4 regions of the Streptomyces sp. NPDC057280 genome follow, and region 3 is predicted to be linked to each of the others. Evidence: riboswitches for the same ligand, from Rfam matches in the RefSeq annotation. Region 3 holds a riboswitch; each other region holds the start of a gene.

What was found. Region 3 has a riboswitch for cyclic di-AMP ahead of ACFUO4_RS10120 (M23 family metallopeptidase). Riboswitches for the same ligand answer to the same signal wherever they lie in the genome.
Positions count from the first base shown of each region.
Region 1: another riboswitch for cyclic di-AMP. It lies ahead of ACFUO4_RS34600 (M23 family metallopeptidase); the one in region 3 lies ahead of ACFUO4_RS10120 (M23 family metallopeptidase).
Region 2: another riboswitch for cyclic di-AMP. It lies ahead of ACFUO4_RS19415 (transglycosylase SLT domain-containing protein); the one in region 3 lies ahead of ACFUO4_RS10120 (M23 family metallopeptidase).
Region 4: another riboswitch for cyclic di-AMP. It lies ahead of ACFUO4_RS06180 (peptidoglycan DD-metalloendopeptidase family protein); the one in region 3 lies ahead of ACFUO4_RS10120 (M23 family metallopeptidase).

Region 1 covers NZ_JBHUYR010000007.1:474,273-477,930, reverse strand. Annotated here, with positions in the region: gene ACFUO4_RS34605 (aldo/keto reductase) at 1-173, opposite strand, end outside; gene ACFUO4_RS34600 (M23 family metallopeptidase) at 336-1,370, opposite strand; cyclic di-AMP (ydaO/yuaA leader) riboswitch at 1,382-1,539, opposite strand; tRNA gene ACFUO4_RS34595 (tRNA-Met) at 1,859-1,932, opposite strand; gene ACFUO4_RS34590 (alginate lyase family protein) at 2,007-3,221, opposite strand; gene ACFUO4_RS34585 (dihydrofolate reductase family protein) at 3,348-3,658, opposite strand, start outside.
Region 2 covers NZ_JBHUYR010000003.1:205,324-208,981, forward strand. Annotated here, with positions in the region: gene ACFUO4_RS19400 (FAD-dependent oxidoreductase) at 1-444, shown strand, start outside; gene ACFUO4_RS19405 (hypothetical protein) at 459-1,064, opposite strand; gene ACFUO4_RS19410 (HAD family hydrolase) at 1,214-2,020, shown strand; gene ACFUO4_RS19415 (transglycosylase SLT domain-containing protein) at 2,112-2,558, opposite strand; cyclic di-AMP (ydaO/yuaA leader) riboswitch at 2,563-2,747, opposite strand; gene ACFUO4_RS19420 (CocE/NonD family hydrolase) at 2,966-3,658, opposite strand, start outside.
Region 3 covers NZ_JBHUYR010000001.1:2,245,543-2,249,200, forward strand. Annotated here, with positions in the region: gene ACFUO4_RS10105 (GNAT family N-acetyltransferase) at 1-89, opposite strand, end outside; gene ACFUO4_RS10110 (HPr family phosphocarrier protein) at 289-570, shown strand; gene ACFUO4_RS10115 (GntR family transcriptional regulator) at 708-1,403, opposite strand; gene ACFUO4_RS10120 (M23 family metallopeptidase) at 1,638-2,402, opposite strand; cyclic di-AMP (ydaO/yuaA leader) riboswitch at 2,415-2,577, opposite strand; gene ACFUO4_RS10125 (pitrilysin family protein) at 2,791-3,658, opposite strand, start outside.
Region 4 covers NZ_JBHUYR010000001.1:1,335,440-1,339,097, reverse strand. Annotated here, with positions in the region: gene ACFUO4_RS06185 (alpha-galactosidase) at 1-1,135, shown strand, start outside; cyclic di-AMP (ydaO/yuaA leader) riboswitch at 1,442-1,610, shown strand; gene ACFUO4_RS06180 (peptidoglycan DD-metalloendopeptidase family protein) at 1,615-2,535, shown strand; gene ACFUO4_RS06175 (Tat pathway signal sequence domain protein) at 2,749-3,658, shown strand, end outside.

The sequences.
Region 1 (3,658 bases), on a different contig from region 3:
ACCCAGTGCGAGTAGGAGTCGGCGGTGTCGAGGAAGTTGCCGCCCGCGGCGGCGTAGGCGTCGAGGACGGCGAAGGACTGCGCCTCGTCGGCGGTCCAGCCGAAGACGTTGCCGCCGAGGGAGAGCGGGAAGACCTCGAGATCGGACGTGCCCAGCTTGCGAAGAGAAGTCATGGTGATGGACAACGCCCACGTCGGAGGCGGATCTTCCGGGACGGCCGCAAAGTTCCCGTAAACAAGCGGAGTACAACATTCCGCGGCGGGCACGCAAAGACCGGCGGCCCTGACGTCGGGGGGTGAGCGTCGGGACCGCCGGGGTTCAGAAGGTGCCGCGCCTCAGGGGTTGAGGCCCTTGCTCCGCAGCCACGCCATCGGGTCGATGCCGGTGTCCGCCCCGTCGGGGTGGACCTCCAGGTGCAGGTGGGCGCCGGTCACGTTGCCGGTCGCGCCCACGCGCCCGATGACATCACCGGTGCCGACCTTCTGGCCGACACTGACGCTGATCGAGGACTGGTGGCAGAACCACAGCTCGGTGCCGTCGTCGAGGGTGAGGATCGTGCGGTAGCCGTAGGAGCCGGCCCAGCCGGCCTCCGTGATGGTGCCGCTGTGGATCGCCTTGATCAGCGTGCCCGTGGGGGCCGCGAAGTCCAGACCGGTGTGGTAGCCGGAGGACCACAGCGAACCGGCCTGACCGAAGGTCGAGGTGATCGTGTACGAGGAGGTCGGCAGCGTGAACTGCTTGGCGAGCTCGGCGAGGCGCTTGGCCTCGGCCTCCTTCGCGGCCTTCTCCTCGGCGGCCTTCTTCGCCGCCGCGGCGTCGTCGGCGGCCTGCTTGAGCGCGGCGGCCTCGGCCTTCGCGGTCTGCGTGGCGACCTCGGCCTCGGCGGCCAGCTGCGCCTTGTTGTCGACCTGGTTCTGCTGGCTCTCGGCCTGCGCCATGATCCGGTTGCGCAGCGCCTCACCGGCGTCCGAGCCGGTCTCGGCGGTCCGCGTGGCGCTGGTGGCCAGGCTGCTGAGGGCGGTGGCGGAACCCTTGGGGGCCTCGTCGTCACCGCCGAAGACACCGCCCACGTTGGGCAGGTCGGGGATCGAGATGGAGACCGGCGGCTTGCCGGTGTTGGCGCTGGCCATGCCGCCCGCGCCGACGGCGGCTATGACACCGACGCCCAGGACCGTGGAACTGCGGGCGAGTCCCCCGCCGCGCTGCTTGGCCACCCGGTGCTTGCCACGCGGCGGACGGAGGGAGTCCTCGGTGGGATTCCAGACGTCCTGCGGGCCCTCGTCGTGGTGGTAGCTGCCGTAGCCGAAGGCATCGGTGCTGCGCTGGCTCGGCACGTACGGGGCCTCGGGGGCAGGCCGGTTTGACGCCACGTGGGCGTGCTCCTTTCCTTCCTTCTCGCCTACCGGGTTAGCTGACGGGTTCGGAGCAGGAAGGTCTCCTACGCGCGTATAACCGCCGTGCTGCCACGGCGACTTCCGCGTGATTCACCCCAAGTTGGTGGTTCCCCGGTTCCCTTGCGGGATTCGGCGCGTGCGCACGGAGCCGACTCTTGTGACGGCTGGGACGACCGCGCTGCGTTATCGAACGTTAATAGACCCGGGGTACGGATTCCAAGCTGTTCCGCTTGATCATTAACCTTTTTCGGCAGGACGTAGGGGTCATGGCCGGTGAAAATCGGGCGAGTTGACCGCGCCCGCGAGGACTCCCAGGAGGCTCACAGGTATTGACGGTATGTCAGTTGTTATGCGGAGGGCGCTCGCCCGATCACCGGCCGTGACATCGCCGACTCCAGCGGAAGAACCTCGAAACGACTCAGGGCCGGAATCCATTGAACTGGATTCCGGCCCTGGGCCTTCAGTAGCGGGGACAGGATTTGAACCTGCGACCTCTGGGTTATGAGCCCAGCGAGCTACCGAGCTGCTCCACCCCGCGTCGGTGAAACCAGCATACGCCATTCGCGGGACCGCTCGCGCCACCTTTACGTCGCCGCAGCTCACGGGCGGTTCTCAGGTGCCGGGATTGCCCGCGTGGGTCAGGGTCTCCCAGGAGACGAAGAGGTTGTCGGTGCCGGCCGGGCGGGTCTTTTCGGCGAGCTTGTGGGCGGCCGGGACGGAGTCGCCGAGGCGGTTCTCCAGGTGGTTGAGGGCGACCTCCAGGTCCGGCCCCATGTTCCGGTCGACCTTGCCGCCGCACAGCCACACGGGCGCGGTCTCCCCCGCCTGGTACCGGGCGTGGAAGGCGAGGGCGCTCTTGAGCCGGTCCTTCACCTCGCCGTACAGGTCGATGCCCTGGTGCCAGGCGGTCTCGGCGATGTGGGCGGTGGCGGCGAGGGAGTAGCCGACGTGCTTGAAGTTGCGGCAGGTCTCCTGGGACATGCCGTCCTTGTACGTCTTCTGCCCGAACCAGTACGTCGTGAGCTTCTGCGGGGTGCCGACGGTCGACCCCTTGGGCGTGAGCGGCAGCTTGCCGTCCTTCGCCAGGTAGAAGTAGGCGGGCACGCGCTCGCGGACCCGTTCCAGGGCGTGGTCGAAGGCCTTGCGGTCCTCCAGGAAGACGGCGATGCCGATGGCCGCGTCGGTCATCACGAGGTCCCAGTTGCCGTTGTAGTCGGGGACCTTGCGCGTGACGGCCGGCAGATACGCCGTGCGCAGCATGGTCTCGAACCGGGCGACCCGGTCCGCCGGCCAGCCCGCGCCGGGACTGTGCCGGACGATCTCGGCGGCCCGCGCCCATGTCGACCCGGCCCACCCGGTCTGCAGCCCGGCGTCCTCCTCGGTGTGCCGCCGCATCTTCGCCGACCAGGCGTCCATGATCTCCCTGGCCTTCACAGCGTGCTGCTGCTTGCCGGTGATCCGGAAGAGAAGGGCCTGGGTGTAGGCGGCGATGGCGTCCTCGCGCTCCTCGACACACCCGTGCGCGGGCCGGTCGGCGTGGTCGCCACCGGGGCAGTCGACGCTGGCGTACGGCTCCGGCGTGTACGTGTACGCCCCGTACTTGCTGTCCCGCATGTCGAGGTAGGCCTTCAGCCACGGCTGCTTCCCCGCGGTGACGTTCTTCTTCACGGCCTCCAGCTGCGCCTCGCTGACGAGCACGCCGGGGTGGGTGAAGGCGGTGTCCGGGGGCAGCGCGCGGGCCATGGTGCGGGTACCGGCACCGGTCCCCGCGCAGGCGGTGGCGAGGAGCGGGACCAGCAGGAGAGCGGCGGTGAGTCGGGGCCTCATAGGGGAAGCGTGGACCGGGGGTTGCCGGGGCGCAGGATCTGTTGGGCCGATCGGTCGGCCGGCCCCGGCGGGGTCCCGCCGCCAGGGCGACAGGTGCCTGTTCGGCGCCTTCGCCGCTCCTCGCTCCTACGACAGCAAGTGCTTGTTGGGCGCCTTCGCCCGCTCCGCGTACTCCGGCAGTACGACGACGTCGGCACCGTGCGCCGCCAGCAGCCCGTTTCCGTCGGCCGCCGTCACGAACGTGTCCGGCTCCCGCCAGGCCGTCACCACCCGCCGTACCCCGGCGTCGAGGATCAGCCGGGCGCAGGGCGCGGGGCGGGAGGCGCGGCGGGCGCAGGGTTCCAGGCTGCTGTAGACGGTCGCCGACGCCAGCCGGGGGTCGTTCGCGCCGATCTTCGTCAGGGCCGCCTCCTCCGCGTGTACGACGGGGTCGTCGC
Region 2 (3,658 bases), on a different contig from region 3:
CCGGCCCAGGCCCGCCACTACCTGGTCCGCCGCGTCCTCGGGCCACTCGGCGCCTGGTGGCTGCGCGACCGCTTCGAGGACAAGGTCCAGGTCAGCGAGGTCCGCCGGGTCCTCAAGGCCGACACCGCGGACGGCCACCCGTCCCTGTCCGTCCTCACCCACACCGGCCACACCGAACGTCTGGCCGCGGACCACGTCATAGCCGCGACCGGCTACCGCGTCGACCTCGCCGCGATGGACTTCCTCGGCCCCGAACTGCGCACCCGGCTCGCGGTGAGCCGCGGCGCCCCCAAGCTCGGCGCCGGATACGTCTCCTCGGTGCCGGGCCTGTACTTCACGGGCCTGCCGTCGGCGTCGTCGTACGGACCGGTGATGCGCTTCGTGTGCGGCACGGAGTTCGCCTCACCGAGGCTGGCGCGGCATCTGGTGGCGGCCCACGGATAGGGCCGGGCGGCGGATCAGATCTCCCCGGACTCCCGCAGCCACGCCATGAACTCCTCGATCAGCTCGGGCGGGTTGGCGTACTCCGTCGCGTGCGCCTCCCAGCCGGGGCACTCCATGTCGAAGACGACGACCGGGAGCGGGCGGCCGAGCGTTTTCTCGATCAGTGCGTCGGCGTGGAGGTGGCGGGCGAGGTCGATGGCGGCGTCGTAGAAGTGCCGGCGGAGGAGGTCGGCGCGGGCGCGGAGGTCGTCGTCGTCCAGAACCCGGTCGAGGTCGAACTCGCCCTCGTACCAGGCGCCGAGACGCTTGACCTCCTCCACGTACACCCGGCTGCCGACCGGGTCCTCGGGGATGTTGCCGAGCATCTCGAAGCCGTCGAGGAGCCAGTAGGCGTAGTTCCAGCGGACCTCGCCCTCGTCACCCGGGTACTTCTCCCGCTCGTACTGGCTCTCGGTGTTGTAGCCGATGGCCACGTACGGGTGGCGGTCGTCGCCGTCGATGCGCCAGATACGGAAGGACAGGGCGTAGATCTCCGGCTTGAGCTCTTCGGGGAAGCGTTCGAGGATGCCGACCGCGGCGGTCCGCAGATGGTTCAGGAAGGTCTCCGGATGATCGGTCACCCCGCGAGCATCTCACCCACGGGCCGACGGAACCGGCGGCAGCCGGTTCCCCTTCAACTCCCAACCGGAGCCGATGTCAACGGATGTGAAAGGTGCGGCCGTCCGGTTCGCGTCGAGTCGGTGGGGGATTCCATCCGTATTCTCTGATCATGGCCGCACCCACCGCATATTCACTCGTCGCCACCGACCTGGACGGGACCCTCCTCCGGGGCGACGACACACTCTCCGACCGGTCGCTCGCCGCACTCGCGCGGGTGACGTCGGCCGGGGCCCGGCATCTGGTGGTGACCGGCCGACCGGCCCCGAGAGTGCGGCCGCTCCTCGACGACCTGGGCAGCACCGGACTCGCGGTGTGCGGTCAGGGCGCGCAGGTCTACGACGCCGGCGCGGACCGTCTGCTGTGGTCGGTCACCCTGGACCGGGAGTTGGCCGAGACCGCGCTCGGCAAGATCGAGGCCGAGGTGGGGCAGGTGTACGCGGCCGTGGACCAGGACGGGGTCGACGGGCTCACGCTCATCGAGCCGGGGTATCTGATGCCGCACCCGACCCTGCCCGCCGTGCGGGTGGGCCGCCGCGACGACCTGTGGTGCGAGCCGATCAGCAAGGTGCTGCTGCGCCACCCGGCCCTGTCCGACGACGAGTTGGCGGCGACCGCGCGCGGAGTCGTCGGTTCCCTCGCGACGGTGACGATGTCGGGCCCCGGCACGGTCGAACTCCAGCCATGCGGCATCACCAAGGCGACAGGCCTCGCACTGGCCGCCGATCACCTCGGGCTGGGCCCGCGGGACACCCTCGCCTTCGGCGACATGCCCAACGACATCCCGATGTTCGACTGGGCGGCCCACGGCGTCGCGATGGCCAACGCCCACCCCGAACTCAAGGCCGTGGCCGACGAGGTGACCTTGTCGAACGAGGACGACGGCATCGCCGTCGTCCTCGAAAGACTTTTCAACTAGCCCCCGGCGAAAGGCTGTTCAACCAGACCTCCGTGAAAGGCTTTTCAAGCAGCCGTCGGCGGGGGACCGTGCAACCAGCCCTCGGCAGACCTCAGTAGGCGCCGTACACGTTGTCGATCGAGCCGTACACCGCGGCCGCGTAGTTGCAGGCCGCGGTGATGTTCGCGACCGGGTCGTAGGAGTCCCACGACGTGCCGGCCACGTGGTACGCGTTGAACGTCGGGTCGATCACCTGGAGCAGGCCCTTGGAGGGCGTGCCGGCGGCGGCGTTGGAGTCCCAGTTGTTGATGGCGTACGGGTTGCCCGAGGACTCGCGGATGACGTTGCGGTAGATGCCGTCGTACGTGCCGGGAATGCCGTTCTGCGCCATGACCTGGAGCGAGGCGCGGATCCAGCCGTCGAGGGTGTTGGAGTAGCCGAGCGAGGTGGCGGTGACCGTGGTCGTGGTGGCCGCGGACGCGGTGGTCGCGCCGACGACGGGGAAGGCGAGTGCGGCGACGGCGGCACCGGTGACGGCGAGCTTGCGGGACAGGCGCATGACGAATTCCTCTCCGGCGCCTGCGAGGTGAGCTGTCGGGTTCGGGCGGGAGCTGCCCGGCCATGCCGAAGAAGGCATGACTTCACCCCGAGCCGTACCGGTATGTCCGAAGACGTCCGGCCCGGCGACTTACCTGGGTCCCCCGCTCCTGCCGTGAAGTTCTCTGAGTGAGGTGAGCGGTCTACGGGTGGCGGCAGGATTCGGCGTCCACCCGGGCCCGGAACGTATGCGACTGCACATGTCCGAAACAAGTACCGGATTCACAGATCGCACCTGTTGACCTTGGTGTCCGGCTTGTGTGCCCCGGAATTCCGGGGTTTTCGGGCAAGGTGAGGACAGGGTGAAGTGAGCCAACTCACCGTCGGGAACGAGAGTGGCAAATCGGGCAATCAACCCTCAACTGGCAGTTAACCGGCGGTCCGTGGAATCCGCTTCTCCCAGGTCCGGTGGAAGACCACCTCGCCGCCCTCGGTGCAGATCACCTCGTTGGAGGTGAGGAACTCGGCCGCCTCACAGGTGATCTCCGAGCGGGTGCGGACGGTGGTGTCCCAGCCCAGCTCCGGCCGGTGCAGCCGGATCGACCAGTCCGAGCGGGCGCGGGCCGACAGCGGGTCCGCCTCCTGGATCGTGTACGTCTCCAGCGCGTCCTCGGTGAACTCCAGGCCGTCGGGGTAGAAGCGGGTGCCGCCGTAGCGCGGGTCGACCTCCAGCCGCCACTCGCCCTTGGCGACGTCCCGCACGACCAGCCGCTCGGGGCGGGGCTCGTCGAGGGTGGCCGGGACGTTCACGCCCAGCGGCTCGGCCTGCTCGGGCTCGGCGAAGCCGATGCCGGTGTCCGTGCCCGTGCCGATGCCGGTGTCCGTGCCGATGCCCGTGCCAGTGCCAGTGCCAGTGCCGGTATCGGTGTCCGGGTCCACGTCACGTGCCCTGACCGGCAGTTCGAGGAAGCTGCCCGCCGGGTCCAGCGTGAAGCCGGCCTCGGACTCGGGCTGCGGCCAGATCCACGGCCAGTACGCGGAGGAGACCGCGAGCCGGATACGGTGCCCGGGCGGGAAGGCGTGCCCGATGCCGTTCAGCTCGAAGGCGACCTCCCCGGTCGC
Region 3 (3,658 bases):
GGGCGGATGCGCGCGGTGCCGCCGTCGCGCAGCACCACGTCGGCCTCCCAGTGGGCGGGGTACTCGTGCCGGTCCGACGAGGTCTGCATGGGCCCCAGAGTACGGCTCGCGTACGACAACGGCGCGAGGCAGTCTGTGGAGAGCGCAACAGGATCGCAGAAGGACGGAAGCCGGACCGAGGCCGCGGTCCGGCGACTCACCCCGGACGGGACGTACGACCCGATCCGGAGACACTTCACGTGTGGGAAACTGGTCTAGACAACCCTGAACACCGAAGGGCAGCATCACATGGCTGAGCGCCGCGTCAACGTCGGCTGGGCCGAGGGCCTCCACGCCCGCCCCGCTTCCATCTTCGTCCGGGCCGCCACGGCCTCCGGTATCCCCGTGACGATCGCCAAGGCCGACGGCAACCCCGTCAACGCGGCCTCCATGCTGGCGGTCCTGGGCCTCGGCGCCCAGGGCGGCGAGGAGATCGTCCTCGCGTCGGACGCCGAGGGCGCGGACGCCGCCCTCGACCGTCTGGCGAAGCTGGTCTCCGAGGGGCTCGAGGAGCTCCCCGAGACCGTCTGATTTATCGGCGCCGACTGAATCACGGCACCACTGAAGGGCTCGTCCGAGTTTATCGGGCGGGCCCTTTCAAATTCCCTCTCGCGGGCAGCAGAAATACTTCCCCGCGAATTACTGCTTCTTTGTATACGGCCCTCGTGTTAATGCCGCAGGCTCGGCATGTTTACGGGATGTTGCGAGTTCCTCACACGCTCTTGCCGATCTCCCGCGGCGCGGAATCGAAGGCGGTGCGCCGCGGTCGAGCGCTCGGTGTGCAGCGCGGTGACCGCACGCGCGCGTTCGGCGTCCCCGCGCGCCACGGCGTCGACGATCGCGCCGTGCTCCGCCCAGGACTCCACGGGGTTGGCGGGCGCCTCCACGGAGTACATCCAGGAGATCTTGTGGCGCAGCTGGGTCAGCATCGAGGTCAGCGCGGGGCTGCCGGAGGCCTGGGCGAGCGTCTCGTGGAACCAGCCGCCCAGGGAGCGCAGATCCTCGCTGTTGCCCCGCCTGGCCCGCTCCTGACCCAGCCTGACCAGGCCACGCAGGACCTTCAGGTGGGCCTCGGTGCGCCGCTGGGCGGCCCGGGAGGCGCCGAGCGGCTCCAGGAGCATCCGCATCTCCAGCAGGTCGGCGGCCTCCTGCTCGGTCGGTTCGGCGACGCACGCGCCCGCGTGCCGCCGCGTCACCACGAAGCCCTCGGCCTCCAGGGTGCGCAGGGCCTCCCGGACGGGGACACGGGAGACGCCGTAGCGGCGGGCGAGGAGTTCCTCGGTGAGGCGGCTCCCGCGCTCGTGGACACCGGAGACGATGTCGTCCCTGATCGCGGTGCATACCGAGTGCGCCGGAATACGCATGACCGACCTCCGCTTTAATCCCCGTGAAACGTCGACGATTGACGTGTGTTCAGTGACTCTATTGCAAGGAACGGGAATTTCCGATGGCGGACCGGAATCCATGGATATTTTTTGGACAGCAAGGTGCCGAAAACGGTGAAACCCCGGCTCGGTGAGCCGGGGTTCCGGGAGATCTTGCGGTCCGTCGGCGGAGGGCGGACGGTCACGCCGCGCCTCTGACGGTCACGCCGCGCCTCAGACGTTCACACCGTGCGAGCGCAGGTAGGCGACGGGGTCGATGTCCGAGCCGTACTCGGGGGTCGTCCGGGCCTCGAAGTGGAGGTGCGGGCCGGTGACGTTGCCGGTCGCGCCGGACAGGCCGATCTGCTGGCCCGGGGTGACCGTCTGGCCGACCGAGACACCGATGGACGACAGGTGACCGTACTGGGTGTACGTGCCGTCGTTCATCTTGATCACGATGTTGTTGCCGTACGACCCGCCCCAGCCGGCCTCGACGACGGTGCCGGAGCCGACCGCGTGGACGGGGGTGCCGCTGGCGGCGTGGAAGTCGACGCCGGTGTGGCTGCCGGAGGACCAGACGGCGCCGCCGGCCTTGTAGCCGGTGGAGATGTACGAGCCCGAGATCGGGGCCACGTAGGTGTTGAGGCGCTTGCGCTCGGCGGCGGCCCGGGCGGCGCGCTCCTTGGCCTCGCGCTCCTTCTTCGCCTTGGCGGCGGCCTTCTTGCGGGCCAGCTCCTCGGCCTTCTTCTGGGCGGCCTCTTCGGCGGCCTGCTCCTGGGCGGCGGCCTGGGCGTCGATCTGGTCGGCGACCGAGTCGCCGATGGTGATGACCGGGACGATGCCGGTCTGCTCGACCGCGGGCTCCGCGGCGAGGGCCGGGGCGGCGAGGGTGCCGATGACGCCGGTGGTGGTGAGGGCCGCGACTCCCGCCACGCGGGCGGTGCTGCGCTTCATCCGGCTCGGGGCACGATGCTTCCCGGTGGGGCGCGTGAACGCCATGTGGAGGCTGATCCTTTCCTTCCCTCTCGCCTACCGGGTTAGCTGACGGGTTCGGAGCAGGAAGGTCTCCTACGGACCCCCTCGCTGACGCGCGGGCGTCCGATTCACCCCAGGGACTGCGTGGGTCCCCGGCTCCCCTGGCTCGCGCCGTACGGGGACTCGGCGATGACTGTCCGGTGCCGCGGGTGCGGCGCACTGCCTGACGGACAGCCGGGATGACGCTAAGGGGGGTCACTTTCAATCCCCAAACGGATCAGGCAGTTTGTAGCACATCCCACAGGGCAAACAGGCAACCAGCCTTCAATTCATTCCTATTCGGACATTAAGGGGCCCTGGTGACGCTTCCGTCACCAGGGCCCCTTCACGCGCGCGTGCCGCTGCCGTGCTTCTACTCGGCTGTCACCACGCTGACTTCGCCGATTCCGAGGGCCTCCACGGGCTCCTTGATGGCGGCCGCGTCGCCGACCAGGATCGTCACCAGACGGTCCACCGGGAAGGCGTTGACGGCCGCCGCGGTGGCCTCGACGGTGCCGGTCGCGGCGAGCTGCCGGTACAGCGTGGCCTGGTAGTCGTCGGGCAGGTACTGCTCGACCTGGTCGGCCAGCGTGCTCGCCACGGCCGCCGCCGTCTCGTACTTGAGCGGGGCGACGCCGACGAGGTTCTGCACGGCGACGTCACGCTCGGCGTCGGTGAGCCCCTCCGCCGCGAGGGTGCGCAGCACCGTCCACAGGTCGTCCAGCGCGGGACCGGTGTTCGGGGTGTCCACGGAGCCGCTGATGGCGAGCATCGCGGCACCGGTGCCGTCCGGCGCGGACCGGAGGACCTGCCCGAACGCCCGTACGCCGTAGGTGTAGCCCTTCTCCTCGCGCAGGACGCGGTCCAGGCGGGAGGTGAGGGTGCCGCCGAGGCAGTACGTGCCGAGCACCTGCGCGGGCCACACGCGGTCGTGCCGGTCGGCGCCGATACGGCCGATCAGCAGCTGCGTCTGGACGGCGCCGGGACGGTCCACGATGACGACGCGGCCGGTGTCGTCGGCGGTGATGGCGGGCACCGGGCGCGGCTCGGCCGCGGAGCCGGTCCAGGAGCCGAGGGTGTCACCGAGCAGCCCGTCCAGGTCGACGTCGGTGAGGTCGCCGACGACCACGACGGTGCCGGTGGCCGGGCGGACGTGCTTCTCGTAGAAGGCGCGTACGGCCGCCGAGTCGATGTTCCGGACGGTCTCCTCGGTGCCCTGGCGGGGGCGCGACATGCGCAGG
Region 4 (3,658 bases), 910 kb from region 3:
GCAGGGGAACCTCGCGCGGCGAGCCGCGGCCATCGGGGTCGAGCTCTTCGTCGTCGACGACGGCTGGTTCGGCGCTCGCACCAGCGACCGCGCCGGACTCGGCGACTGGACGGTCAACCGGGACCGCTTCCCGGGCGGCCTGAAGCCCCTCGCCGACTATGTGCACGCGCTCGGCATGCAGTTCGGCATCTGGGTCGAGCCCGAGATGGTCAACCCCGACAGCGACCTGTACCGGGCACACCCCGACTGGGTGCAGTTCCAGCCGGGACGAAAGCGGACGGAACTGCGCAATCAGCTCGTGCTCAACCTCGCGCGCGAGGACGTCAAGGAGTACCTCTGGGGGCAGCTCGACGCCCTGCTGTCCAGCGCCCCGATCGACTACGTGAAGTGGGACTTCAACCGCTGCTTCACCGACGCGGGCTGGCCCGGCGAGGCCTATCCGCAGCGGCTCTGGGTCGACCATGTGCAGGCCTTCTACGCCCTGTTGGACCGGCTGCGGGCCGCCCACCCCGGCGTCGCCTTCGAGTCCTGCTCGGGCGGCGGCGGCCGGATCGACCTCGGCGTGCTGAGCCGCACGGACCAGGTGTGGACCTCCGACAACACCGACCCGCTCGACCGGCTCGCCATCCAGCACGGCTTCAGCCAGATCCACCCCGCGCGCGTGATGGCCGCCTGGGTCACCGACAGCCCCAACACCCAGCTCAACGGGCGGGTCAGTTCGCTGCGCTTCCGCTTCGTCAGCGCCATGGCCGGAGTGCTCGGGGTGGGCGGGGACCTCACGGAGTGGACCGAGGAGGAGCTCGCCGAGGCCCGCGAGTGGGTGGAGCTCTACAAGGGCATCCGGCCGCTCGTGCAGCGTGGCGACCAGTACCGGCTGCGGGCGCCGCAGGGCGACGGACTGAGCGCCGTGCAGTACGTCCTCGGGGACGAGACCGTCGTCCTGGCCTGGCTCCAGTCGCAGCGGTACGGCGAACCCGTTCCGGCGCTCCGTCTGCGCGGCCTCGACCCCACGGCCTCGTATGAATGCCGCGAAACGGGCGAAATCCACAGAGGAGCCGTATTGCAGCATCACGGGCTGCGGGTGGGATTGCGGGGCGATCTGGATGCGGCAGTTCTGCGACTGCGTCGCATCTGAACTTTCTGTCCGAATTGACGGCTTGCGTAGCCTTCATTCCAACTCGCTCTGGAATCGGGGAAGCTGTGAAAACGGCACGTGAGCAGCGTCATATCGGTGACCCTGAGTCGTCCGTCATGTTCACGTAATTCGCCGTCAAAAACTGGGTGATTGCGTTCCGGGAAGGCCGCCACAACACGGAGGGTGACCGTGAATTTCGCGGCGGATCAAGAGGAACGCAATCACCCTGGAACCTCTTACTTGTCCCTTTGCGTCTTCCTCGCTTACGTTCGCCACCAATCCGGACGGACGCCCAATCCTGCCGCCGACCGGAATCCGCACAACTCACCCGTGAACGGCAGGAGCGGGGGACCCACAGGTACAACCGCCTGGACCGGTCTTCCGGAACAGGCTTGGGGTTAAGTCGCACCTCGGTGCGTCCGGACATCTCCAGTCCGCACCCGACAGCTCACCTCGCAGGCGCCGGAGAGGAATTCCCCATGCCCGCGAAGGGTAAGCACCGCCGCCCCAAGTCCCAGCGGCTCACCCGCTCGATCGCCGTCGCCGGAACCGGTGGCGCCGCACTCGCCCTGCCTCTGATGGGGGCCGCCGGCGCCCACGCGGCCACCGGCCAGTCCGTTTCTGAAAAGGCGGTCCAGTCCGTTCCGGTCGCCGCGAAGACGGCCACCGAGAAGGCCACGCAGAAGAAGGGCGCCGCGAACACCGCGACCGTGCGCACCTATTCGGTGAGGGCCGGCGACTACCTCTCGAAGATCGCCGACGAACAGCACGTCACCGGCGGCTGGAAGAAGCTGTACTCGGACAACCGTGAGGCCGTCGGTTCCGACCCCTCGCTCATCCATCCCGGCCTGAAGCTCACGCTGGGCAAGAAGGCGGCGGCGAGGACCGAGAAGCCGGCGAGCGCGGACAGGTCGACGAGCTCCGAGAAGTCCTCGTCCTCCTCGGACACGACGACCGCCACCCGGAGCAGCGAGTCGGCCGGCAGTTCCAGTGGCTTCACCCTGCCCGTCTCCGGCGCCACCGTCGGCACGGGCTACCACGTGGCCGGCAGCATGTGGTCCAGCGGCTATCACACGGGCGTCGACTTCGTCGTCCCGACCGGTACCCCGCTCAAGGCCGTGGGTGCGGGCACCGTCGTCTCCGCCGGCTGGGGCGGCGCGTACGGCAACCAGGTCGTCATCAAGCTGGCCGACGGCTACTACGCGCAGTACGCCCACCTGTCCTCGCTGTCGGTCTCGTCCGGCCAGACTGTCACCGAGGGCCAGCAGGTCGGCCTCTCCGGTGCCACCGGCAACGTGACCGGTCCGCACCTCCACTTCGAGATCCGGACGACGCCGGACTACGGCTCGGACGTGGACCCGGTCGCGTACCTCCGCTCGAAGGGCGTCGCCGTCGGCTGACGCTCCCCCCGATGCCACCGAAGGCCGGATCCCGATCCCCGGGTCCGGCCTTCGGTGTGGGGTCTTGCCGTTTCATGATCGGTTCATTGCGGTCTTGTGGCGCGGCTGCCCGAACCGTCGACAGGGAGGGGAGGCTGGGACCACAGTGAACTCCGAAGCGATGCAAGCGCTTTCTGCCCGTCATGGCATCCGCACCCGCATCCGGAGGTCCCCGTGCCCGGCGTCGACCGACGCACCGTCATCAAGGGCGCCGCAGCCGCGGCCGCCGTGGCCCAGTTCTCCTGGGCGCTGTCCCGCACCGCCGCCGCGGCGGACCCCGACGACACCGAACTGCACTGGCTGGAGGGCTCGGCGCCCGACGTCCACGCAGGCACCACCTGGGGCGTGCCATGGGCGCGCGGGGCGCACCGGCCGGGGCAGACCTTCCGGCTGACGACCGCCGCGGGCGACGACGTCCCCGTCCAGAGCTGGGTCACCGGCCACTGGCCCGACGGCTCGGTGAAGTGGACGGCGCACGCCCTCGCGCCGGGCGCTGCGAAGGCCTCCGCCTACAAGCTCGCGGCGGGCACCCCGGCCACACCGGAGCAGAAGGTCGCGGTCACCCGGTCCGCGGGCCGCGTCGAGGTGTCGACCGGTGTCATCACGGCCGTCTTCGGAGTCAAGGGCTCCGACACCGTCGTACGGAGTGTGCGGCGCGGGTCGGCCGAGATCGCCCGCGACGGCAGGCTCGTCGCCCTGCGGCAGGAGTCGGTGCGGGACGGCGCGGACGTCTCCCACTTCGCCGGCCGGGTCGAGAAGGTCGAGGTGGAGCAGGACGGTCCGGTCCGGGCCGTCGTCCGCGTCGAGGGCCGGCACCGCGACGGCGGGCGGGCCTGGCTGCCGTACACCCTGCGCTTCTCCTTCTTCGCCGGTGCCGACTCCTTCCGGCTGGTGCACACCTTCGTCTGGGACGGCGAGCAGACGCCGGGCTCGGACCGGGGGGACTTCCTGCGCGGTCTGGGCGTCCGCTTCACCGTGCCGCTGAGCGACCGGCCCTACGACCGCCATGTGCGGTTCGCCGACTCCGGCGGCGGTCTGTTCGGGGAGGCCGTCCAGGGCATCACCGGACTGCGCCGCGACCCCG